DNA from 2 places in the Faecalibacterium sp. Marseille-P9590 genome. Region 1 is predicted to be linked to the other one. Evidence: a T-box and tRNA genes for the amino acid it is inferred to sense, from the RefSeq annotation. Region 1 holds a T-box; the other holds one or more tRNA genes.
What was found. A T-box is a leader RNA that pairs with one kind of tRNA and senses whether it is charged. The one in region 1 lies ahead of metG (methionine--tRNA ligase), so its partner is inferred to be a tRNA-Met.

Region 1 (7,308 bases):
CTCAACGATCTGCTGCAGCTTTGCCCAGCCCTCGTTGGCCTTTGCCTGGTCAACGCTGTCGGGGAAGTTGATGATGAATTCGCGGTGAGAAGGGATACGAGCTTTCATAATAGAATCTCCTTATGAAAAAATATGATTTCGAATTTATACAGAAACAGGAAAATGCCCTGAATCTTACAGTTGGTATACAGCTTTGGCGTTCTGCGCCGTCTGGCGGAAAACTTCTTCCGGGCTGATGCCCTTGACGCTGGCGACATACTCGCCGACGTACCGGATGAGGGAGCTGTCGCAGCGGATGCCGCGCACTGGCTCCGGGGCCATGTAGGGACAGTCCGTCTCGAGGACGATCTGCTCCAAAGGCAGAGCCGCAATGGCCTTTGCCGCCCGTTTGGCACCCTTGAAGGTACAGGCGCCGCCAAAGCCGAAATACAGCCCCTGCCGGGCCAGCCACACGGCGTCGTCCGCACTGCCGGAATAGCAGTGGACGACGCCCTTGGGACGGTACTTTTTCAGCAGGGCGTAGACGTCGGCGTGGGCGTTTCGGTCGTGGACGATGATGGGCTTATCCAGCTCAAGCGCAAGGCGGATCTCCGCCTCAAACAGCGCCAGCTGTGCGTCCTTCGGCACAGGCCAGTGGTAGTCCAGCCCGCACTCGCCCACAGCGACCACTTTCGGGTCGTCGTAGCAGGGGGCAAGGGCTTTCATCTCAGCGGCCCAGTCGCCGCCAAAGACCGAGACAGTGGGGGCAGGGCCTTCCTCGCCGCAGTCCTCGGGGGCCAGCAGGCTCTCGGGATGGATGCCGATGGCGGCGTACACCCACGGATAGCGGTGAGCCAGCTCCAGCACCCGGGGCGCGTCCCCCGAATGGGTGGCCTGCTCGCAGACGCCGACCACGCCCTTTTCGGGCAGGCTGTCCAGCAGAGCGAAGCGGTCAGCATCGAAGGCGCGGGCGCTGTAGTGGGCGTGGGTGTCGAAAATCGGGCCGGTCATTGCCCCTCCTTCTTGGCGGGGGCTTTGTTCACCAGCCAGATGCCGACGCAGACGAACACCAGTGCGGCCAGATACTGCCAGCGGAATAGCGGTTCGCCGTTGAGCACAGCGCTCAGCAGCACGTTGACCACCGGGTTCACGAAGCCGAAGATGGCAATGCGGCTGACGGGGTTGTTCTTCATCAGCAAGGCCCAGAGCAGATAGCCGGCGCCGCAGATGAAGGCCAGATACAGCAGCACCAGAATGCCAAACGGCGTCACACTGCCCAGACGCCCGCCGAGAGCCGTACCCAGCACGAAGAGTGCTGCGCCGCCCACGAACAGGTTCAGGAAGCAGACCGCGAAGCTGTCTGCCTTTTTGGTGACGGACTTGTTCCACGGGCCGGACAGGGTGAAGACCACCGTTGCAAACAGCATACAGAAGACACCCCAGCCGCTGCCGCCGCCGTGGTTGCCCAGTGTGCCGATGAGGACGCCCGCAAAGCCGACGGCGCAGCCCAGGGTCTTTGCCGGGGTCATCCGATCGGCATTGCCGTAGATGAAGTGGGCAAAGATGACGCCCAGAAAGCTCTGGGTGCTGTTCAGGATGCCGCCGAACGCACCGGTGAGCATCGCCACGGCGATGTAGTAGAAGGCGTACTGGGTCGTGGTCTGCCACAGGCCCAGTACACAGCACTCGGCAAAGACTTTCCCTTTCGGGAAGGTGGGCATCCGGCTCTGGAGCAGGGTGCTGCCCAGCAGGACGAGCAGACTGCCCAGCATGAACCTTACACCGGCAAAGCAGAAGATGGACGCGGTGTTGGACGGATCGATTTCAAAGAGGCGGTAGCCCATCTTGATGAAGGGGAACGCACAGCCCCACAGCACATTGCAGAAGATGGCCAGCAGCACCGCAAACAGCGGTGTGCCAAAAATTTTGTCCAGCTTCTCGGCGCGGGAAAGAGTCATGTTGTTCTCCATCGCTCAGTGGATGCGCGCGCCCACGGGGGTGTCGTCGCTGTAGAAGGGGATGGAGCAGCCGCCGTCGGCAGTGTCAGCGGCGAAGATCATGCCCTCGCTGACATACTTGCCCTTCATCATCGGGCGGGGTGCCAGATTGCAGACGATGCCGAGCTTCTTGCCGATGAGGTCTTCCGGCTTGAACCACTTGGCGATGCCGGACAGGATGCAGCGCTCACGCTCGCCGTCAAAGACGGTCAGGTGGAGCAGCTTTTTGCTCTCCTTCAGGTTCTCGCAGGCGCGGACCTCGGCCACGCGCAGCTCCACCTTGCAGAAGTCGTCATAGGAGATCTCTGCCTCGTGGGTGAAGTCCACATTGCTCTCCTCGGCGGGAGCAGCGGCCTTCTTCTCAGCCTCTTCCTTGGCCTTCTTAGCGGCCTCGGCAGCGGCCTTGCGCTTCTCGTCCTCTTCCTTCAGGTGGGCAATCTCCTTTGCCACGTCGATGCGGGGGAACAGCGCCTCACCCTTGTGGACGGTGTAGCTCTCCTGTGCGCCGTAAGCGGCCTTCTCCACGTCGATAGCGGAAGCATCCAGACCCAGCTGCTCCATCATCTTGGGAGCGGTGGAGGGCAGGTAAGCGTTCAGCAGGATGCCGGCCACGCGCAGAGCCTCGCACAGGTGGTACAGCACGCTCTCAAGGCGCTCCTTGTTGGCCTCATCCTTGGCCAGAGCCCAGGGGGCGGTCTCGTCGATATACTTGTTGGCGCGCTGGATGACGGCGAAGATCTCCATCAGAGCCTGCGGGATGGTCAGGTTGTCCATGTCTGCCGTGACCTTGCCCAGCAGTTCATTAGTCATGGTCTCCAGCTCGGTGTCGATGGCCTCGGTGCCGGCCACTTTGTGGACAGTGCCGCCGAAGTACTTCTCACACATGGCGACGGTGCGGCTCAGCAGGTTGCCAAGGTCGTTTGCAAGGTCGCTGTTGATGCGGTTGATGAGGGCCTCGTTGGTGAACGTGCCGTCGTTGCCGAAGGGGATCTCACGCAGCAGGAAGTAGCGGATGGCGTCCACGCCGTAGCGGTCGCAGAGGATGACGGGGTCAACGACATTGCCCACGGACTTGGACATCTTGCCGCCGTTCATCAGCAGCCAGCCGTGGCCGAACACCCGCTTGGGCAGCGGCAGATCCAGAGCCATCAGCATGGCGGGCCACAGGATGGTGTGGAAGCGGAGGATCTCCTTGCCCACCATGTGCAGGTCAGCAGGCCAGAACTTGCTGTACTCGTCGTACTTCTCGTTGCCGTAGCCCAGAGCGGAGATATAGTTGCTCAGAGCATCGACCCAGACGTACATGGTGTGCTTGGGGTCGAAAGGCACGGGGATGCCCCACTTGACGGAGGTACGGGAGACACAGGTGTCCTGCAGGCCCTGCTTGATGAAGGCGATCATCTCGTTCTTGCGGCTCTCGGGCTGGATGAACTGGGGGTTCTCCTCGTAGAGCTTGAGCAGACGGTCGGCGTACTTGCCGGTCTTGAAGAAGTAGGCTTCCTCGTGGGCATCGTAGACCTCGCGGCCGCACTCGGGGCATTTGCCGTCCACCAGCTGACTGTCGGTCCAGAAGCTCTCGCAGGGCTTGCAGTAGTGGCCGGTGTACTCGCCCTTGTAGATGTCGCCCTGCTCATAGAGCTTGGTGAAGATCTTCTGGCAGGACTCCATGTGGTAGTCGTCGGTGGTGCGGATGAAGCGGTCGTAGCTGATGTCCATCAGCTTCCACAGATCTTTGACGGTGGCGACGATCTTATCCACGTACTCCTTGGGGGTCACGCCTGCGTCGGCGGCCTTGTCCTGGATCTTCTGGCCGTGCTCGTCGGTGCCGGTCAGGAACATGACGTCGTAGCCCTGCATCCGCTTGAAGCGTGCCAGTGCGTCGCAGGCCACGGTGGTGTAGCTGTGGCCGATGTGCAGCTTGTCGCTGGGATAATAAATAGGTGTGGTGATGTAGAATGTCTTGTGCTCGCTCATGAAAACGATTCTTCCTTTCTTTTGGCGCTAACAGCGAAAAACGCCCCCGCCCTGCCGGCTGTGCCGGACAAGGACGAGAGCGTATAACTTCCGTGGTACCACCTTGTTTCGCCGCACCCTTGCAGACGCGGCCTTGCGCCGGAACTTCCGGCGAGCGCAGTAACGGGCGCACCCGTCGCAGGCTGACATAACGCTTCGCCCGCGCAGCTCAGAGACCATGTTCCGCTCCGCGCGGCCTGCCCGGTTCCATCCTTCGGGCTTTCTGTCAGGCGCAGACGAGGCGTACTCTTCTCTTCACAGCCAATTTACATTATTACATCTAATATACGCAAAATCGGTGGGTTTGTCAATATTAAACCTCGTAATCCAGGCAGACGCGGCTCTTATAGTAGGGCCGCACCTTGCTGTCGGCGACGGCCACATGAGCCGGGTGCTTGGAGTAGCCCTTGAGTGCCTCGGCAGACTCAAAGGTGGTGTCCAGCATCAAATCGGCGTTGGAAGAGGGCAGGCCGTTGATGTTGACGTGGATTTCCACGAGGCCCGGAATCTGACCGGCCAGACCCTCGAGGCCCGCTTTGATGCCGGCCTTGATGTCTGCCTTTTCGGCGTCGGAATATTCGTCCTTGAGCTGCCAGAGAATGATGTGCTTTACCATAATAAAATCCTCCTGTTATTGACCGAAATACTTGCTGCCCTTATTGTAACATCTGCACAAAAACTGCGCAAGAGCTTTTATTTGCTCACGCAGCGGCGGAATGATATAATAAAAGGTAAGAACGGGAACGAGCTGCGGCGCTCTGTCCCGGAACGCAAGAGATTTTTGGTGGACTGCGGGCCGCGCCGATCAGCGCCCCGCAAGACTGTGAGGAACATCAGATGAAAAAGCATTTAGCCCATCTTGCTGCCGCTCTGGCAGTGACACTGCTCTTCGGCGCTGCGGCCGGCCCTCTGAGTGCGGCTGCGGCGGCACCCACGGCGATACTGGACGAAGAAAATACTGCGGCGGCAGAGAGCCGCCTGAACCAGAGCTGGCTGGACATGGAGATCGAGTACGATGACCGGAACCCGGTCTATCAGCTCTATCTGTCCAGCGCCGCCCCCGACGACTGGGTGTACCAGTGGTACAGCACCAATCCCGCTGTGGCGACGGTGGACCGCAACGGCCTCGTAACGGCCCAGAAGCCCGGCAAGACCACCATCGTGGCCAACACCTACACCACCACCCTGCGGTGTGACGTAACGGTGGTGTCCAACGTGGGCCGGGTAACCTTGAACAAGGAGCGGCTGTATCTGGAGAACATCGGCGGCACGGCGGCCCTGAGAGCTTCCGTAGCCGTGGAGAACGGTGACGCAGTACCCATCACCTGGACTACCAGCAACCCTGCCGCCGCCACCGTAGACCCCTTTGGTCTGGTAACGGCGGTGGGGGATGGGGAGGCCCTGATCACCGCCACCACCCCGGACGGCCACAGCGCCTGCTGCAATGTCTACTGCGGCACGCAGGTGGCGATTCAGGAACAGATCGAGGCCGATGAGGCAAAGATCGCCCTCGGCGTCCTTGGCGGTTTCGCCGTCCTCGTGGGTGCGCTGGCGCTGGCAGTCTCCGGCAGCTGAAAAACAATATCAAAATAAAAGCAGGCACGCACCCGGAAAAGCCGGAAATGCGTGCCTGCTTTGTTATGCTCTTACAGCTGCGCTACTGTGGTAAAACATCTTGCGATGTTCCAAATATTTGATGTAATATCGTCTTAAATTGGAACTCCGCAAGGTTTGCGATGTTCGGTTAATTTGCGATGTTCCAACTTCGCACGAAAGTCGAACTCCGCAAAGCGTGCGATGTTCGATTCTGAACGTAATATCGAGCAAAAAGTGGAACTCCGCAAGATAACCTGCGGGTCTCAGAGGATTACACGCCCGAAGCGCCGTAGTTTGCCAGCACACGGGCGGAGGGGTCGTTGACGTTGCAGCCCGGCCATGCCTTGTTGGGCATCCAGAAGTCCACGATGGTGCGGCTCTGGTCGTGGTAGTATTTCTCGAAAATTTCGCGGTAGAACAGGCTCTCCTTGGTAAACGGCATACAATGGGCGGAGTAGTTTGCCCGGCGGAGCTGGAATTCCTCGTCGGTGTAGAGGCTCTCGGCGTACTCCTTGATGTCGTCCACCATGCTGTGGCCTACAGCGTCGGAGAAAGCGGCCTTTTCGCGCCACAGGATCTCCGGCGGCAGCCAGTCGCCCTCGAACGCCTTGCGCAGCAGGTATTTGCCCTTGCCGTAGCTGTTCAGCTTCTTTTCGGGGTCGATGGCCATGACGTACCGCACAAAGTCCAGATCACCGAACGGCACACGGGCCTCGATGCTGTTGGCGGAGATGCAGCGGTCGGCGCGCAGGACGTCGTACATATACAGCTCGCGGATGCGCTTCTGGCTTTCCTGCTGGAATGCATCTGCGGTGGGGGCGTAGTCGGTGTACTTGTAGCCAAACAGCTCGTCGGAAATCTCACCGGTCAGCAGCACGCGTACATCGGTCTGCTCGTGGATAGCCTTGCACAGCAGGTACATCCCCATGCTGGCACGGATGGTGGTAATATCCCAGGTACCCAGCAGACGGATGACCTCTTCAAGGCTGCTGATGACCATATCCCGGTTGATGATGATCTCGTGATGCTCGCTGCCCAGATACTCAGCAGTCTGGCGGGCATATTTCAGGTCGATGGCGTCGGTATCCATGCCGATGGCAAAGGTGCGGATGGGCTTGCCCGGCTTCTTGGCGGCGATGGAGCAGACCAGCGAGGAGTCGAGGCCGCCCGACAGCAGGAAGCCCACGGGTGCGTCAGCGTCCAGACGCTTCTCCACGCCTGCAATGAGCTTTTCGCGGATGTTGGTCAGGATGGTGTCCATGTCGTCCTGCATGGGGGCGGGAACGTCGGCGATGTCCTCGTAGCGGACAAAGCGTCCGTCGCAGTAGTAGCTGCCGATGGGGAAGGGGCGGATGTCATCGCACCAGCCAATGAGGTTCTGCATCTCAGAGGCAAATGCGATCTTGTGGCTGGACTTGGAGTAGCCGTAGAACAGCGGACGGATGCCGATGGGGTCGCGGGCTGCGATGAGGCGGTCTTTGCGGGAATCGTACAGGATGAGTGCGAATTCGGCGTCCATGTGGCGGAACATATCGAGGCCGTACTCATAGTAGAGCGGCAGCAAAATCTCGCAGTCGCAGTCGGAGGTGAACTTGTAGCCCCGGCGCTTCAAAATCTCTTTCTCGAAGCGGAAGCCATAGAGTTCGCCGTTGCAGACCACGCAGTCGGCCCCGCGGTAGAAGGGCTGCATCCCCTCCGGCGTCAGGCCCATGATGGCGAGGCG
Region 2 (16,735 bases), on a different contig from region 1:
ACGGGTTGCGGTACCCAGCGTCCACTTCGTGCTTTGGGCGGCACTCGTGTCCTGCTGACCGCGGCCCCAACAGCTCCTCCCTGTTTCCGCCGCAGGCGGCGGTCGTCGCCGTTGCAAGAAAGGGGCTGCTCGCCCCTTTCAGACCCCGAAGGGGAAGTCGAAACGGAAAAAAGCTAGCCGCTTCGCTAAACGCTTTTTTCTCGTTTCTCCGATTTACGGCTTCGCCGAAGATTTTATGTTTACGCAAGGCGAAAACTGAATTTGAATGCGAAAAAGAGCTGTGTGGCCATCAAAAGAACGTAAAATTATAAAGAACCAGTTCAAAAAGCCGCGCTGATGTGCTATACTAAGCTGTATAAGGGACCTGCTGAGGGGAAAACGGCGGGCTTCGTCCTCGAAATGTTCCATGTGGAACAAATCTTTTTCCCGGAAGGAAGCAAGTAGCGTGGCAAAAATCGTTGCTGTTGCAAACCAGAAGGGCGGTGTGGGCAAGACCACCACAGCCGTCAACCTCTCGTCCTGCGTGGCGGCGCTGGGCAAAAAAGTGCTCATCGTAGACCTCGACCCACAGGGCAACACCACCACCGGTTATGGTATTTCCAAGCGGAGTGTAGATATTGGTACATATGAAATTCTCATCGGCGAGGCCGACGCGCGGCAGGCTGTCCGCAAGACGGAGTTTCGCACCGACGTCATCGGCTCCAACACCCGCCTCGCGGGTGCCAGCCTTGAGATGATCGACCTGCCGGGCCGCGAGAGCCGCCTGCGCAAGGCGCTGGCCCCCATCCAGAAAGATTACGACTTTATCTTCATCGATTGCCCGCCCAGCCTTGACCTGCTGACGCTGAACGGCCTGTGCGCCTGCGACAGCATCCTCATCCCGGTGCAGTGCGAGTATTATGCGCTGGAAGGTCTGTCGGAGCTTATCAGCACTCTTAAGACCGTCCGCAAAAAGTACAACCCCTATCTGGACATCGAAGGCGTGGTGTTCACCATGTTCTCTGTCCGCTATAACCTGACACTGCAGGTGGTGGAGCAGGTCAAGAAATACTTTGGAAACAAGGTGTATCAGACCACCATCCCGCGCAGCATCCGCATCTCGGAAGCTCCCAGCTATGGCCAGCCCATCAACTTCTATGAGCCGAAGGGCAAGGGCAGCGAGGCGTATATGGACCTTGCCATCGAGTTCGTGAAGAGCAACCGCCCCGCCGAAGCTGCACCCAAGCGCCGCCGCGGAAAAGCTGCAGCGGAACCGGTCGAGACGATGGGGCTGGCCGATGTGAAGATGGACGGCTGAGGGAGAGAGGAGACCAATGGCAAAAGGAAGAGGAGGACTGGGCCGGGGGCTGGAAAGTCTGTTTGAGGACGCCGCCCCCAGCTTTGAGTCAGATACCAGAATCGAGACGCTGCCCCTGCGGGAGATTGAGCCAGACCCCGGCCAGCCCCGCAAGACCTTCGACGACGAGACGCTGGCAGAGCTTTCGGCTAGCATCGCCGAGCACGGTTTATTGCAGCCCATTGCGGTGCGCCCGAAGCCGTCCGGCGGCTACCTCATCGTGGCAGGCGAGCGCCGCTGGCGGGCCAGCCGGATGGCGGGCCTCACCGAGGTGCCGGTCATCGTCAAGGACGTGACCGATGAGCAGGCCATGGAGCTTGCGCTGGTGGAGAACCTGCAGCGCGAAGACCTTGACCCCGTGGAAGAGGCGGCCGGCATCCGTGAGCTGATGACCCGCTGCGATTTGACCCAGGAGCAGGCCGCCCGCAAGCTGGGCAAGAGCCGGAGCGCACTGGCCAACAGCCTGCGGCTGCTGAGCCTGCCGGAAACAGTGCTGGAACTGCTGAAAAGCGGCTTCATTACGATCGGACACGCAAAGGTCGTTTTGGGCCTGCCTACGCCGGAGCTGCAGGAGGAAGCGGCTCAGATGATAGCGGACAACCAGCTGAACGTCCGTCAGGCCGAAGCTTTGTGCAAAAAGCTGGCAAAGCCCGCAAAAGAGCCTGTGGCCGCGCCGCTGCCGAGCGCGTTGCCAGTGGAGGTGGAAGAAAGCCTCAAGCAGGCGCTGGGCAGCGAAGTCCGCGTGGCCTACCACGACGGCAAAGGCAAGCTGACCGTCCATTTCTATTCGGACGATCAGCTGAAAGCCTTTGCAAATCTGCTGGGGCAGTACAGCGCGGAGTAACCTCTCAGTCTCGCTATCGCTCGACAGCTCTCCTAATAGGAGAGCCTAAGCAGAAAAGTTATTAGAAATGCGTACCAAGGCGGGGAACACCGCCTTTGAACGGCACAGCGGGGAACGCCCCCTGTGCAAGCAATAGAGTATAAGGAGAGTTATCATGCTTGACATCAAATTTGTCCGCGACAACCCGGATGCGGTCAAGGAAAACATCAAGAAGAAGTTTCAGGATGCAAAGCTCCCTCTCGTTGACGAAGTCATCGAGAAGGACGCCAAGTACCGCGAGTGCCTGAAGGAAGTCGAGTCCCTGAAGGCTGCCCGCAACAAGCTGAGCAAGGCCAACGGCCCTCTGTTCGGCCAGCTGAAGAAGTGCGACGACGAGGCCAAGAAGGCCGAGCTGCAGGCTCAGATCGACGCCAACAACGCCGCTGTCAAGGCTGACGCCGACAAGATGGCAGAGCTGGAAGACGAGGAGGCAAAGCTGGCTGAACGCATTCAGGAGATCATGTACACCATCCCCCAGATGATCGACCCCAGCGTACCCATCGGCCCGGACGACACCTACAACGTCGAGGCTCAGCGCTTCGGTGAGCCGGTCGTGCCTGATTTCCCCATCCCGTACCACACCGAGATCATGGAGAGCTTCGACGGCATTGATATGGACGCCGCAGGCCGCGTGGCCGGCAATGGCTTCTACTACCTGCTGGGCAACATCGCCCGCCTGCACGAGGCTGTTCTGGCCTATGCCCGCGACTTCATGATCGACAAGGGGTTCACCTATGTCATCCCTCCCTTCATGATGCACGGCAACGTGGTGCAGGGCGTCATGTCCTTCCCTGAGATGGACGCCATGATGTACAAGATCGAGGGTGAGGACCTCTACCTCATCGGCACCAGTGAGCACACCATGATCGGCCGCTTCATCGACCAGACTCTGGATGAGGCTACTCTGCCCCTGACCCTGACTTCCTACAGCCCCTGCTTCCGCAAGGAGAAGGGCGCTCACGGCATCGAGGAGCGCGGCATCTACCGCATCCACCAGTTCGAGAAGCAGGAGATGATCGTCGTCTGCCGTCCCGAGGAGAGCGCTGACTGGTACGAGAAGCTCTGGAAGAACTCCGTCGAGCTGTTCCGCAGCATGGAGATCCCTGTCCGTCAGCTGAACTGCTGCTCCGGTGACCTGGCTGACCTGAAGGTCAAGAGCTGCGACATCGAGGCATGGAGCCCCCGCCAGCAGAAATACTTCGAAGTCTGCTCCTGCTCCAACCTGGGCGATGCACAGGCCCGCCGCCTGCACATCCGCGTCAAGGGCAAGGATGGCAAGACCTATCTGGCCCACACTCTGAACAACACCTGCGTGGCTCCTCCGCGTATGCTCATCGCATTCCTCGAGAACCATCTGCAGGCCGACGGCAGCGTTACCATCCCCAAGGTCCTGCAGCCCTACATGGGCGGCCTCGAGGTCATGGTGCCTGTCCACAAGAAGTAAGCCTGCTTTCCACCATTCTCCAATAAAATGTTGAAAGTCCCCGCCATTCATACAGGATGGCGGGGACTTTTTGCGTACAGACGTATAAAATCAGAAAGAATGAAAAAATTGAAGATTTTTTTGAAAAAGTTGTTGACAAAACGGGGGTTGTTGGATATAATAATAAAGCACTGTTCAAGTGCAACAAATAAATATGGCGGTATAGCTCAGTTGGCTAGAGCATTCGGTTCATACCCGAAGTGTCACCGGTTCAAATCCAGTTACCGCTACCACATTACAGAGTTTCGCTAAGATAAGGGGGACGGTCGTCCGCAATAGTGGATGATGAAAGTCGGAGGTTTTAGCGAAGCTCTGTATTTCTAAGGCCCGTTGGTCAAGCGGTTAAGACACGGCCCTTTCACGGCTGTAACATGGGTTCGATTCCCGTACGGGTCATAAAAAAGCTCCTCAATCTTAGGATTGAGGAGCTTTTTTAGTGTTAGGGTCCCAATCTTCAGGAATGTCTACCGTGGTTGCTGATGTTCAGGTTTGCATTTTATTTGACCCGAACGGGAATCAGAGCAAAAATCACCCCCGCCTGCACCATCCGGCAGGCGGGGGTTCGTTATGCAAGGAAGCAGATGATGTCGTTTTACGGTCTCTGGCCCATGCCGCCTTCCAGCGTCAAGGTCTCGCCGGACATATACTTGAAATCCGGCATGGCCAGCTGGACGCAGACACGGCCAATCTCCGTCTCAGCGTTGCCGTAGTGGCCCATGGGAGGCATCTTGACGTTGGCCTTGAAAGCGTCAGGGTAGGCGTCCCTGAACTGCTCGAGCTTGGCCGTCCATGCCAGCGGGCAGACCACGTTGACGTTGATGCCGTCCTTGCCCCACTCGGTGGCGGCGACGCGGGACATACCGCGGATGCCCTCCTTGGCGGCAGCATAGGCCGACTGGCCGAAGTTGCCGAAGAGGCCAGCGCCGGAAGCGAAGTTGATGACGCTGCCGTGAGACTCAGCCAGATAGGGGTAGCAGGCTTTCATGTAGTAGAAAGCGGCGTAGAGGCCGGAGTAGATGGCCAAATCGAACTGCTCGGTGGTGTGCTCGGTCAGCGGCACGCCGGAGGCCGAAGCCTGTGCATTGTTGATGAGCACCTGAATGCCGCCGAAGGTATCGACAGCCTGCTTGACCACATTTGCCACAGTGGCCTCGTTGTTGCCGCCCGCGCAGACATCGGCCTGCACGGTCAGCACCTTGATGCCGTAGAGGCTTTCCAGCTCCTGCTTGGCTGCTTCCAGCTTCTTGACATTGCGGCCTGTGATGACGAGGTTCGCGCCCTCCTTGGCGTATGCGGTGGCGATGCCGTAGCCGATGGAGCCGCAGCTCCCATCCTTCAGGACAGCGCGCCCTGCGCCGGTAATGATGGCGGTTTTACCAGTTAAAAAGCCCATAAGTTGTAACCTCCTGTTTCGATGTCCCTCGGTGTTCTGCCGGGGGTTGTTCTATAGCTCGAGTATATCAGAAAATCGGAAAATTGTAAAATAGCGCTTTTGAATCGTTTTTTCTTTGCTTGAGGAATGGCGCAGACGCTCACTCGCGGTATTTTTTCATCATTTCCTTTTGCAAAAAAATACGGCCCTGCCAGGATGCATTTCAGCGTCCCGGCAGGGCCGTGCTTTTGTTTTTCAGTGCTGGTGGAGATACGTCAGAATATCTTCCGGCTTTGCGGCCAGAGCATCGGCACCGGCGGTGGTCAGCTCTGCTTCGCCCCGGAAGCCCCAGAGAACGCCCAGAGCGGGCAGACCGGCATTGTGTCCCGTAAGGATGTCTACGTCGCTGTCGCCCACGAAAAGGGTGCTCTGCGGGTCTGCGCCGAGGTCAGCCATCAGAGAGTAGACGCCAGCCGGGTCGGGTTTGGTGGGAACACCGGGACGGCTGCCCCGCACCAGCGAAAAGCTGTCCGGGCCGAAGTAGTGCTCGATGATCTTTCCACAAAAAGAGTCCGCTTTGTTGGAAAAAACGGCGGTCTGGACGCCCTCGGCCTTCAGCGCGGCCAGCAGTTCCAGGATGCCGGGATAGGGGGCCGTTTTGTCTTCCTTGTGGGCGTCATACCGGGCCGAGAACTCGGCCAGCGTGGCGGCAAGCTGTTCGGGCGTCCGGGCGTTCTCCGGGGAAAAGCGCTCCACCAGCTTCGGGATGCCGTTGCCCACGAAGTGCTTGTAGGTCTCTACTGGAAAGGTCGGCCAGCCGTGCTGGAAGCAGACCCAGTTGGCCGCGTCGGCCAGGTCGTCGATGGTGTTCAGTAAGGTGCCGTCCAAATCGAAGAGAATGGTTTTTATCATGAGAATCAGACTTCCTTTTGTTTTATGTTTCCTGCTCCAAAGCGTTGAGACAGGGCGCAGCGTCCCGCACGGGGATGCTGCGCACCTTGAGCCGCACCTGCCCGGGCAGAGCCAGCGTCAGCGTCATGCGCTGATAACGTGCCGCCCAGGGCGATTGGAAGGTGCGCAGGCAGACATCCGGGTGGAACACACAGATGCAGTGGAGATAAACACCCTTCTGCCGCCGCAGGGTGAACCGGCCCTCCCGGAGCCAGATGCCCTCTTTCAGCCAGCCCATCAGCCCGCCCGCCAGAAAGACGGCAAATACCGCTGTCGGGATGAGCAATGTCCCCGTGAGGGCAGGCAGAACGCTGCGGGAAACCAGCACCAGCAGCAGGCACAGCCCGAACGGGATGCCGGCAGGCGCAAAGAAAACGGCGCTGCGGTGGGTGAGGTCGTGCCGGGTGTCGGGCGGCATCCGGAACTCGGGCAGCAGCTCCCGGAACAGCTCTTCCTGCCCGGAGCGGTAGACGAAAAGCGGCAGTTCCGGGCGGCAGCTGCCTGCCACCACGAATACCGGCCAGCGCTTCATGAGCCGGGCGATGGGGGAGACGCGGACGTCCGCGTAGCTTATCTCACTGCTCCGCACCCGAAACTCGAACCGGGACAGCCAGCCGCCCCGGCTGCCCAGCTGGTCGGCAGTGTGCCAGACCGTATAATGGACGGTCTGGACAAAACTGCGGGCCAGACTGATGCCGAAGAGCGACCCGGTCAGCACCAGCATCCACGCCGCACCGGCGGGCAGCCAGTGGGCCGCGAACCGGACGAGGACGTTCAGCCGGGAGAGGGCTACTGCCTCGGCGGTGAGGGGAAATGGTCGGCTCTGCCGGATGGCCAAATAGGTCAGCGCCAGCGTGGACAGACCGTTGGCACCCAAAACCACCAGCGCGGCCCGCTCGCCCCCGGCAGGGCGGTGGCAGACCGGGTCCCGGACAGGCATCAGGCGGTCAGCAAGCTCCTGCGCGTCTTCTTTGTGCAAATAAAGGGTGACGGCTCGCTTGGCAGGCTGGCCCACCGGGTAGAGCACTACCCGGCTGGCCCCGAGCAGCCGAAAGAAAAGCGGCCGCTCAATGGTCAGTGCGGCCAGAGCTTCGCCCCGGATGATGCGCTCCCGCTTGGAGATGAACGCCCACCGCAGCCGGAGCACACCGGCCTCATCCAGCGCCCAGCTGCTGGCTTCCAGCAGGATGGAGCTGGCCCCGCAGAGGAAGAGCAGAAGCGCGGCGTCCTGCCGCAGAGCTGTGAGCAGAGCGTTCAGGCTGAACTCCAGCAGGGCATTCGCCAGCGGCAGCAGGCAGACGACGACCGCCTTGCGCAGGAAGCGGAGGGCGGCGAGGGGGTGGTAATGCCGTTGTCGGGTCATGGTGCATCCTCCGCCAGAATGTGGGCCAGAAGCCCGGCCTGCTGGGCCGGGATGGCGGGCAGAAAGAGCTTCGCACCTGGGGCCGCCACGATGAGCAGCGAGACGCCGCCCAGCCGCAGCAGGGGTGTCCGGAGCAGCCGGACGCTGGTAACAGCCCGGCGGGGAAGCACCTGACGCACTGGCAGCGCAACGCCGGAGTAGACCGTCACGGTCCGTTCCCCCAGCACAGCAGCGAAGCTGCAGGCCCGAGCCCAGAGGCAGTAGACCAGAAAGCCCCAGAGCAGGCAGAAACCCGCCCCAGCGACAATGCTCTGCCAGAACACGAAGGGCGCAGCGAACAGCCCCGGCACCGCCGCCCAGACGCAGAGGACGGCCCGGCCAGTAGGCGGGATGATGACGGCGGTGCGCCGCAGCTCCTGCTCCGTCACTTATCGCTGAGGCCCCAGGCCTCGGTCAGCTCGTGCAGGCTGTCGTCACGGGTCAGGCAGAGGATGTGGTCCCAGGGCAGCAGGATCGTGCTGCCGTGGGGGATGATGAACTCGGTGTCGCGGGTGATGCTGATCAGGATGGTGTCGCCCGGGATGGGGATGTCCATGATGGCCTTGCCCGCGTAGAGGAAATTCTCGGGCAGCAAAATTTCATTCAGGCTGGCCGTGCCGCCGCCCAGAGAGAGGAGCTGGCGGATGGTATCCGTCTCGATCTCCCGCTCGAGAATGTGGCTCAGGTTGTCGGTGCCGCAGACCACGGTGTCCACGCCGAGAGTGTGGAGCAGTTCGCGGTTCTTGGGGTTGGAGGCCCGGGCCACGGTGCGGTCTACGCCGAACTCCCGCTTGGCGATCTGACAGGCCACAAGGTTGTCTTCGTCAGAGCCGGTCACAGCCACAAAGGCGTCGCAGCTGGCGACGTCGGCGGTGCGCAGAGTGTCCACGCTGATGGAGTCGCCGCAGATGACCGGGATGTCCAGCATATCGGCCAGCATCCGGCACTGGCTCTCCACTGGCTCGATGATGACGATTTCGTGGCGGTTGGCCAGCAGGCTCTGGGCCAGATACCGGCCCACACGCCCGCCGCCGGCAATACAAACTTTCATAATGCTACCTCATTATACAAATGGTATCGGTTATTTGGCGAGAGAACGGAACACGGCCTGCTCGGTGAGGACGGTGGGGCAGATGGTGTCCAGTTCGTAAGCCTTGTGGTAGAGTACCTGCAGGTGGGGGTCGGAGACGCGGCAGATGACCTTTTCGCGCTGAAAGAGGCTCTTGGCGATCTGCGCGGCCATCAGGTTGAGGGAGTCGTCCTCGCTGACAGCGGCCACGGCGTCGCAGTTCTCGATGCCTCCCTGACGCAGTACATCGGGGTCGGTGGGGTCGCCCACAAGGGCGTTGCCGCTGAAGGTGTAGTCGTCGAAGGCGTCCAGACGCTTGAGCTGTTCGGAGTCCTTTTCGATGATGGAGATGTCGTGGCCGATGCGCTCCAGGTCCCGCACCAGCGATGCGCCCACCTGGTCGCAGCCGATTACAAGAATGTTCATGAAATTACCTCGCTAAAAAATAAAAGATAAAACATATAAGTTGGCTTTCGCGCCTGTGCGCTGGGCAAAACGCTTTTACATTAAGGCTGATGTTCTCTTTTGATGTCAAAAGAGAACCAGAAAACCACCAGCGATTTCGACGCGCTGGATCCACGAGAAAGGGGCTGCTCGCCCCTTTCAGACCCCAAAGGGGAAGTCAAAACGGAAAAAAGCTAGCCGCTTCGCTAAACGCTTTTTTCTCGTTTCTCCGATTTACGGCTTCGCCGAGGGTGTTAGGCTTTCGCTGGACGTAGTGTCCTACAATAAATCTACATCCCAGTATAGCATATTTTCCCCCGCAGATAAATAGAAAAGCTGTAGGGGACTCCAGAGATAAAATTTTTGAATTCCTGGTGCGCAAAGAGTCGGAATATGGTATACTGAAACAGTATGACGATAAGAATCACAAAAGCCCGTGCGCCCGGCGTACGGCAGGAGGAGTGCTTATATGTTTCTTGAGATCATCAAAGCGATCTTGATGGGCATCGTGGAGGGCATCACCGAGTGGCTGCCCATCTCGTCCACAGGCCATATGATCTTGCTGGAACAGGTGGTAAAGTTCAACGCCAGCGAAGAGTTCATGTCCATGTTCCGCGTGGTCATCCAGCTGGGTGCCATCCTTGCGGTGGTGGTGCTGTTCTGGGGCAAGCTGTGGCCCTTCGGCCTGCGGCATGGCCGCGTCATCTCCAAGCCCAGCGTCTGGCAGCTCTGGTTCAAGGTGGTCGCTGCCACCCTGCCGGTGCTGGTCATCAGCCCGTTGGACGACTGGATGGAGGCTCACTTCTACAACTACATCACCGTGGCCGCAATGCTCATCCTCTACGGTGTGCTGTTCCTCGTGGTGGAGAGCCGCCGCACTGCGCCCCACGTCACCCATCTGGAACAGATCACTTACCGTGACGCCCTCATCATCGGCGTCTGGCAGATGCTGGCCATCATCCCCGGCACCTCCCGTTCCGGCGCGACCATCGTGGGCGGCCTGCTGCTGGGCCTCTCCCGTGCCTGCGTGGCGGAGTTCACCTTCTACCTCGCCATCCCGGTCATGGCGGGTGCATCCCTGCTCAAGGTGCTCAAATTCGCCGTCTCCGGTGTCGCCATCACCGGCACCGAGGTGGCTGTGCTGGCGGTGGGCTGCGTGGTGGCCTTCGTGGTCAGCCTGGCGGCTATCCGCTTCCTGATGGATTACGTCAAGCGCCACAACTTCACCTTCTTCGGCATCTACCGTATCGCCCTCGGCCTTGTGGTGCTGGCCGTGGCAGTGGTGTCCGCAATGGTGTAAAATCGAACTCAGGTCTTTTAAGCCTCTTGCTTCGGCGAGGGGCTTTTCTTGCGCCTGCCCCTGCGTCGTGCTATAATGCTTTCAGAGAGTATGAGCGCGGCAGATACGCGCCGCAAAGTCGAAAACGTCAAAGAAAACAGGAGGAAAAGCCGATGGAAGCATCGACCGTCTACTATACCGATTTCCGCTGTCCCGTGGGTACCAGCCTCACCGATAAGCTGCGCCGCCTGTGCATCGCGGCAGGCATCAAGAACATCGACATGGAGGGCAAGTTCGTCGCCATCAAGATGCATTTCGGCGAGCTGGGCAACCTGGCCTATCTGCGCCCCAACTACGCCAAGGTCGTGGCCGACCTGTGCAAGGAGCAGGGCGGTATGCCCTTCCTGACCGACTGTAACACCCTGTACCCTGGCAGCCGCAAGAACGCCCTCGAGCATCTGACCTGCGCCCAGCTGAACGGCTTCTGGCCCATGACCACCGGCTGTCAGGTCATCATCGCCGACGGCCTGCGCGGCACCGATGAGGTGGAGGTGCCTGTGCCGAACGGCGAATACTGCAAGACCGCTAAAATCGGCCGCGCCATCATGGACGCCGACATCTTCATCAGCCTGAGCCACTTCAAGGGCCACGAGTCCACCGGCTTCGGCGGTGCCATCAAGAACATCGGCATGGGCTGCGGCTCCCGCGCCGGCAAGATGGAGCAGCACGCCTCCGGCCACCCGGCGGTGCAGGAAGACCTCTGCCGCGGCTGCCACCGCTGCGCCAAGGAGTGCGGCTCCGACGCCATCAGCTACAACGAGAAGAACAAGGCCGTCATCGACCAGGACAAGTGCAAGGGCTGCGGCCGCTGCATCGGTGCCTGCAACTTCGACGCCATCTATGCCCTGTGCGACAGCGCCAACGAGATGCTGGACCGCAAGATGGCCGAGTATGCCGCCGCCGTCTGCCATGACCGCCCTACCTTCCACATCAGCCTTGTGCAGGACATCAGCCCCAACTGCGACTGCCACGGCGAGAACGACGCGCCCATCCTGCCGGACATCGGCATGTTCGCCTCCTTTGACCCGGTGGCCCTCGACCAGGCTTGTGCTGACGCCTGCCTGAACGCCGCTCCGCTGCCCAACAGCCAGCTGGGCCAGAACCTCGCCACCCCGGGCTGGAACTGCCACCACGACAACTTCAAGGACTCTAACCCCAACATCGAGTGGAAAGCGACTCTCGAGCAGGCCGAGAAGGTCGGCATGGGTACCCGCGCCTACACCCTCAAGAAAGTCTGATCCCGATAAAACAAAGGCCGGACGACTCCCGCACCAAAGCGGAAAGGCGTCCGGCCTTTTCTCTGTGATTTAATACTCGCCCTTTGCCTCTGGCACGAGGGGGTCAACGACATCCTCAAGGGCGTTCCAGTTCTTCTCAGAGAAGGTCAACTTCCTGGCGTCGAGGCCCACGTCCTCCAGACGGCCTGCCATGGCGTCCTTGTCTTCCAGCAGGGCAGCGGCATCGTCCTTTATCATAGGCCATGCCTCGGCAAAGCCCTCCTGCTCCGAGTCGGAGAGGTTGTCGTACCACTGGGTGTAGGCGTCCTCAATGGCCGTTTCCGTGCGGGCAGAGAGGTTTGCCTCGTCGGCCCAGACCAGCAGGGTGGCTGCGGCCTGCACGCTCTTGAGGGAGCAGCCGGACACACCGGGACCCCAGCCGAGGCTGGGCTCAAAGGCGGCTGCAGTACCGTCTACGCTGAACAGTGAGTTCTCGTCGAAATCTTTATTGAACAGCCCGGAGGTGTCGGCCTGCGCGGTGCTGCTGGGGGCGCTCTCGCTGCTGACGCTGGACGGCTCAGAAGCCGAAGAGCTTGCGTGGGAGGCGTCGCCGTTTGTATTGGAGCAGCCTGCCAGCAGGCCGCACAGCAGAGCAGCACTCACAAGGAGCGAAAGGATGTGCTTTTGAGTCATAGGGGATGTCCTCCTTCTATCTGCGCCCGGCCCGCAGGCCGGGGAAAATATCTCTCTGAGACTAGTATACTGTTCTGCCGCGCGGTTGTCAATCGGCCTTGCCACGAACAAATTTTAAGGGGCCGCGCAGTGGGGCCGGATTGACCTTTCCGGCGCAGCGGGCTATAATAAAGGGTACAGGAATCGTTAAAATACCAAGGAGAAAATAACCATGAAGAATGCAGCTTTTTCGATAGAGGAGCTTTTCCGTTTTCTGGACGCCGGCGTCAGTGCTTTCCACTCCACGGCTGCTGCGGCCGCCATTCTGGAAGCCGAGGGCTATGTGAACTGCCCCGAGAGTGCCGCGTGGGAGCTGGCCCCCGGCGGCAAGTATTACACCACCCGCAACGGCTCTGCCGTGCTGGCATGGCGTATGCCCAAGGGTGAGCTGACCGGCTGGCACGCAGCCGCCAGCCACAGCGACTCGCCCACCTGGCGTATCAAGCAGTTCGACACGGAGGACAAGGTCTTCGCCAAGGCCGAGGTCGAGGGCTACGGCGGCATGATCATGCCCTCCTGGCTCGACCGCCCGCTGACCGTGGCAGGCCGTCTGCTGGTGCGCACCGAGAGCGGCATCGAGAGTCGTCTGGTCTGCCCCGACCGTGCGCTGGCCTGCATCCCCAACCTCTGCATCCACTTTAGCCGCGACCTGAACAACGGCATGAAGTATAACCCGCAGGTCGATCTGCAGCCCATCTTCGGCGGCAAGGGCGGAAACCTGAAAGAGGTCCTGGCCGCTGAGGCCGGCGTGAAGGCCGAGGACATCCTCGACGCTGACCTTGTCCTCGCTACCCGTGAGAAGGCTGTCCGCATGGGCCTGAACGGCGAGTATTTCATGTCCGGCCGCATCGACGACCTCGAGTGCGCCTACACCACTCTGTGGGGCTTCCTGCAGGGCCGCGGCGAAGAGGAAGGCCGCGGAGACATCTGGGTCATGTTCGACAACGAAGAGGTCGGCTCTTCCAGCCGTCAGGGCGCGCAGGGTACCCTCATGGCCGACGTGCTGACCCGCATCGAGGAGAGCATGGGCGTCAGCAGGGAGCAGAGCATCCGCGCCCGCACCAACTCACTGGTGCTGAGCGCCGACAACGGCCACGCCACCCATCCCAACCACCCCGAAAAGAGCGACCCCGCCAACCCCGTCGTGATGGGCGGCGGCGTCCTGCTGAAGTATAATGCCCGCCAGACCTACACCACCAGCGGATTCACCGGTGCAGCCTTCACCGCCATCTGCAAGAAGGCCGGTGTGCCGGTGCAGGTGTTCGCAAACCGCGCCGATGTGCCGGGCGGCTCCACGCTGGGCAATCTGCTGGGCCATCAGATCCTGATGCCCATGGTGGACATCGGTCTGGGCCAGCTGGCCATGCACTCCGCCATGGAGACGGCAAGCTGCGCCGACGCCGAGTACATGGCAAAGGCCGTGGCAGAGTATTACAACACCCCCATCTTCCAGCCGAAGGACGGGGAGTGGAAGCTGGGCCTGTGAGCGCTGTCGTCGGGCGGTTCGCCCCCAGCCCCAGCGGGCGGCTCCATCTGGGCAACCTCGCGTGCAGCCTCCTTGCATGGCTGAGCGCCAGGAGCCGAGGCGGGCGAATCGTTCTCCGCATCGAGGACCTGGACGCGGAGCGCTGCCCCCGCAAATACGCCGACCAGCTGGAAGAAGACCTTGGGTGGCTGGGCCTTTTCTGGGATGAGGGCGGCAGCAAGGGCGGCCCCCATGAGCCATATTACCAGAGCGAGTGCAGCGGCATCTACACCGAGAGCTACAAAAAGCTGGAAGCCATGGGGCTTGTCTATCCCTGCTTCTGCTCCCGCAGCCAGCTCCATGCCGCCAGTGCGCCCCATACCTCGGATGGCAATGTCATCTATCCAGGTACCTGCCGGGGGCTGACAGCCGAAGAAATCGCCGAAAAGCGGAAGAAGAAAGCCCCGGCCTACCGCCTCATGGTGCCGGACGAGAACATCACCTTCACCGACGGCTGTATGGGCGAACATACAGAAAACCTTCTGCGCGACTGCGGTGACTTTTACCTCCGCCGCGCCGACGGCGTATTTGCGTATCAGCTGGCCGTCGTGGTGGACGACGCCCGGATGGGCGTCACCGAAGTCGTGCGCGGGGCCGACCTGCTTTCCTCTACGGCGCGGCAGCTCTATCTGTACCGGCTTCTGGGTCTGCCTGCACCGAAGTTCGCCCACTGCCCTCTGCTGCTGGCGTCGGATGGGCGGCGGCTCTCCAAGCGGGACGGCGACCAGAGCCTTGAGAACCTTCGCGCCCGCTATACGGCCGAGGACATTGTGGGCCGTCTGGCCTATGCCTACGGCTTGCAGGAAGAGCCTGCACCTCGGACGCCGGAAAGCCTCATCAAAGACTTTTCGTGGGATAAGGTGCCGAAGAAGGATATTTGTCTGCCGGAAGGACTGTTTTAGCGTAGCGTAACACCCTCGGCGAAGCCGTAAATGGGAGAAACGAGAACAAAAAGACCTTCAAGTTTTCATGAAGAGAACTTGAAGGTCTTTTCTGCTTTCAGAAAGGGGTACGTTATCAGAGCCGCTGCGGAATGCGGCGCATCTCTCCCGAGCGCTCGAGGCTGCTGGCGGCAGCATCCAGCGCAAAGGCCAGTGCTGCGCCCAGCACCACGTCGATGCAGCTGTGCTGCTTGAGCAGCATGGTGGACAGGATGATGGCCATGCCCAGAACATTCGCGGCAGGCCGCATCCAGCGGCGGCCCGGCTCGTCGAAGCAGCGGCTCCGGCGGTAGCCTATCATCAACGTCACCGTGTTGAGGACGTGGATGGACGGGCAGACATTCTTGGAGCTGTCAACGGCATAGAGCATCCGCACCAGACGGGCGAAGATGTCGCTGCCATACACCCGGTAGGGCCGCAGAGCAAGCCCTGTGGGCAGAAGGACATAACAGCTCAGCGCGATGGTCATACCGGCGAAGAGGCACAGGCAGACCCGCCAGAAGTCGCTGCGCTCGCCGTGCCGCAGCAGATAGAACAGGGTAAAGGGTATCCACGCGAACCATGCAAAATAGGGGACGATGGCGTACTTGCAGAAAGGGATGACATCATCCAGCTGGCAGTGTACCCAGATGGCAGGGACGGTGATATTCACCTCGAGCCAGTGGAACACGGTCAGATAAAATACAGTGTAAAGAGCCATGAAAGAGACGGGATGGCGTGCGATCCAGCTGCGCATCAGTAACACTTCCTTTTAGGGGCGGTATTCCATTTCACCCCGGCTTCATAGCATTATACGCCCCAATCATGAACAAAACAAGACAAAAATTTGACAATCTTACTAAAACACCCTGCGAAAAACTGTGCAGATAGTCGAGCTGTTTTTAAACAAAAACAAGCCGCTGCCAACTGGCAGCGGCTTGTTGCTTGAAGTTCAAGCAATGCCGTCCGGAATGGGTACACTCAGACGGCGGCGAAACTCAGGTGAGTATGCCGGGCTGTTATGCAGCCTTCTTCTGGGTATTCTTCTTGGTCGCGTGCAGGAAGATGGCCAGCATTGCGATGGCGAAGATGACGCCGAAGGGATATGCAACAGCGGTGTTGTAGATGGTAGCGCCCTCAGCGGTCTTGCTGTTGAGGAGGCCGCCCAGGCACTCAGGAGCCAGAACGAAGTAAGTAGAAGAAACTGCGCTCATGAAGGTAGCAGGCACAGCGGTGATCCAGTAGTTCTTCTTCTCCTGGAAGAGGTACATGGAAGCAGCCCACAGGACGATCATAGCCAGAGTCTGGTTGGTCCAGCTGAAGTAGCGCCAGATAACGGTGTAGTTGATGAAGCCCAGTGCATTGCCGATGCCCAGGAAAGCGCCGACGCCCAGAACGGGGATGCAGAGCTTCAGGCGGTTTGCGTAGCTGTCCTGATCGATCTTGAACCAGTCGGCCAGGGTCAGACGAGCGGAACGGAATGCGGTATCGCCAGAGGTGATGGGGCAGACGACAACGCCGATCATAGCCAGTGCGATACCCACACCGCCCATGGTCTTGGAGCAGACGTCGTAGATAGCAGCGGACTGGCCCTCAGCCAGAGCAGCTGCCAGACCGGTGTTCAGACCGCCGGTGATCTCGTACAGGGAGCAGCCAGCTGCGGCCCAGATCAGGGCGATGATGCCCTCGCAGACCATTGCGCCGTAGAAGACGAAGTGGCCCTGCTTCTCACTCTTCATGCAGCGAGCCATCAGAGGCGACTGAGTGGAGTGGAAACCGGAGATAGCGCCGCAGGCAACGGTGATGAACATGAAGCTCCAGATCGGAGTTCCGGAGGGATGCATGCTGCCGAAGTGCTCCCAGATCTCGGGGATGGTGTAGGCGGGGTTGGTGAAGATGCCAAAGATAACGCCGACGGCCATGATGATCAGGCAGATGCCGAAGATGGGGTAGATCTTACCGATGACGGCGTCGATGGAGATGAAGGTCGCAATGAAGTAGTAGACCAGGATGATGACCAGCCAGAACAGGGTAGTGGTCAGAACACCGGACATACCGCTGT

Region 2: it encodes a tRNA-Met, which carries the amino acid that the T-box ahead of metG (methionine--tRNA ligase) is inferred to sense. The anticodon was not compared.

What each region holds. Positions count from the first base shown of each region.
Region 1 covers NZ_JAFREF010000002.1:7,549-14,856, forward strand. Annotated here, with positions in the region: gene J3349_RS02680 (methylenetetrahydrofolate dehydrogenase) at 1-108, opposite strand, end outside; gene J3349_RS02685 (TatD family hydrolase) at 175-990, opposite strand; gene J3349_RS02690 (DMT family transporter) at 987-1,949, opposite strand; gene metG (methionine--tRNA ligase) at 1,953-3,950, opposite strand; T-box leader at 4,017-4,257, opposite strand; gene J3349_RS02700 (Dabb family protein) at 4,303-4,605, opposite strand; gene J3349_RS02705 (Ig-like domain-containing protein) at 4,827-5,564, shown strand; gene asnB (asparagine synthase B) at 5,857-7,308, opposite strand, start outside.
Region 2 covers NZ_JAFREF010000006.1:96,930-113,664, forward strand. Annotated here, with positions in the region: gene J3349_RS08785 (ParA family protein) at 446-1,297, shown strand; gene J3349_RS08790 (ParB/RepB/Spo0J family partition protein) at 1,314-2,180, shown strand; gene serS (serine--tRNA ligase) at 2,335-3,663, shown strand; tRNA gene J3349_RS08800 (tRNA-Met) at 3,859-3,935, shown strand; tRNA gene J3349_RS08805 (tRNA-Glu) at 4,027-4,098, shown strand; gene J3349_RS08810 (SDR family oxidoreductase) at 4,295-5,095, opposite strand; gene J3349_RS08815 (HAD family hydrolase) at 5,330-5,986, opposite strand; gene J3349_RS08820 (PH domain-containing protein) at 6,009-7,388, opposite strand; gene J3349_RS08825 (PH domain-containing protein) at 7,385-7,816, opposite strand; gene J3349_RS08830 (TrkA family potassium uptake protein) at 7,813-8,478, opposite strand; gene J3349_RS08835 (TrkA family potassium uptake protein) at 8,509-8,922, opposite strand; gene J3349_RS08840 (undecaprenyl-diphosphate phosphatase) at 9,410-10,240, shown strand; gene J3349_RS08845 (DUF362 domain-containing protein) at 10,393-11,517, shown strand; gene J3349_RS08850 (hypothetical protein) at 11,587-12,189, opposite strand; gene J3349_RS08855 (M18 family aminopeptidase) at 12,401-13,714, shown strand; gene gluQRS (tRNA glutamyl-Q(34) synthetase GluQRS) at 13,711-14,655, shown strand; gene J3349_RS08865 (phosphatase PAP2 family protein) at 14,771-15,394, opposite strand; gene J3349_RS08870 (carbon starvation protein A) at 15,693-16,735, opposite strand, start outside.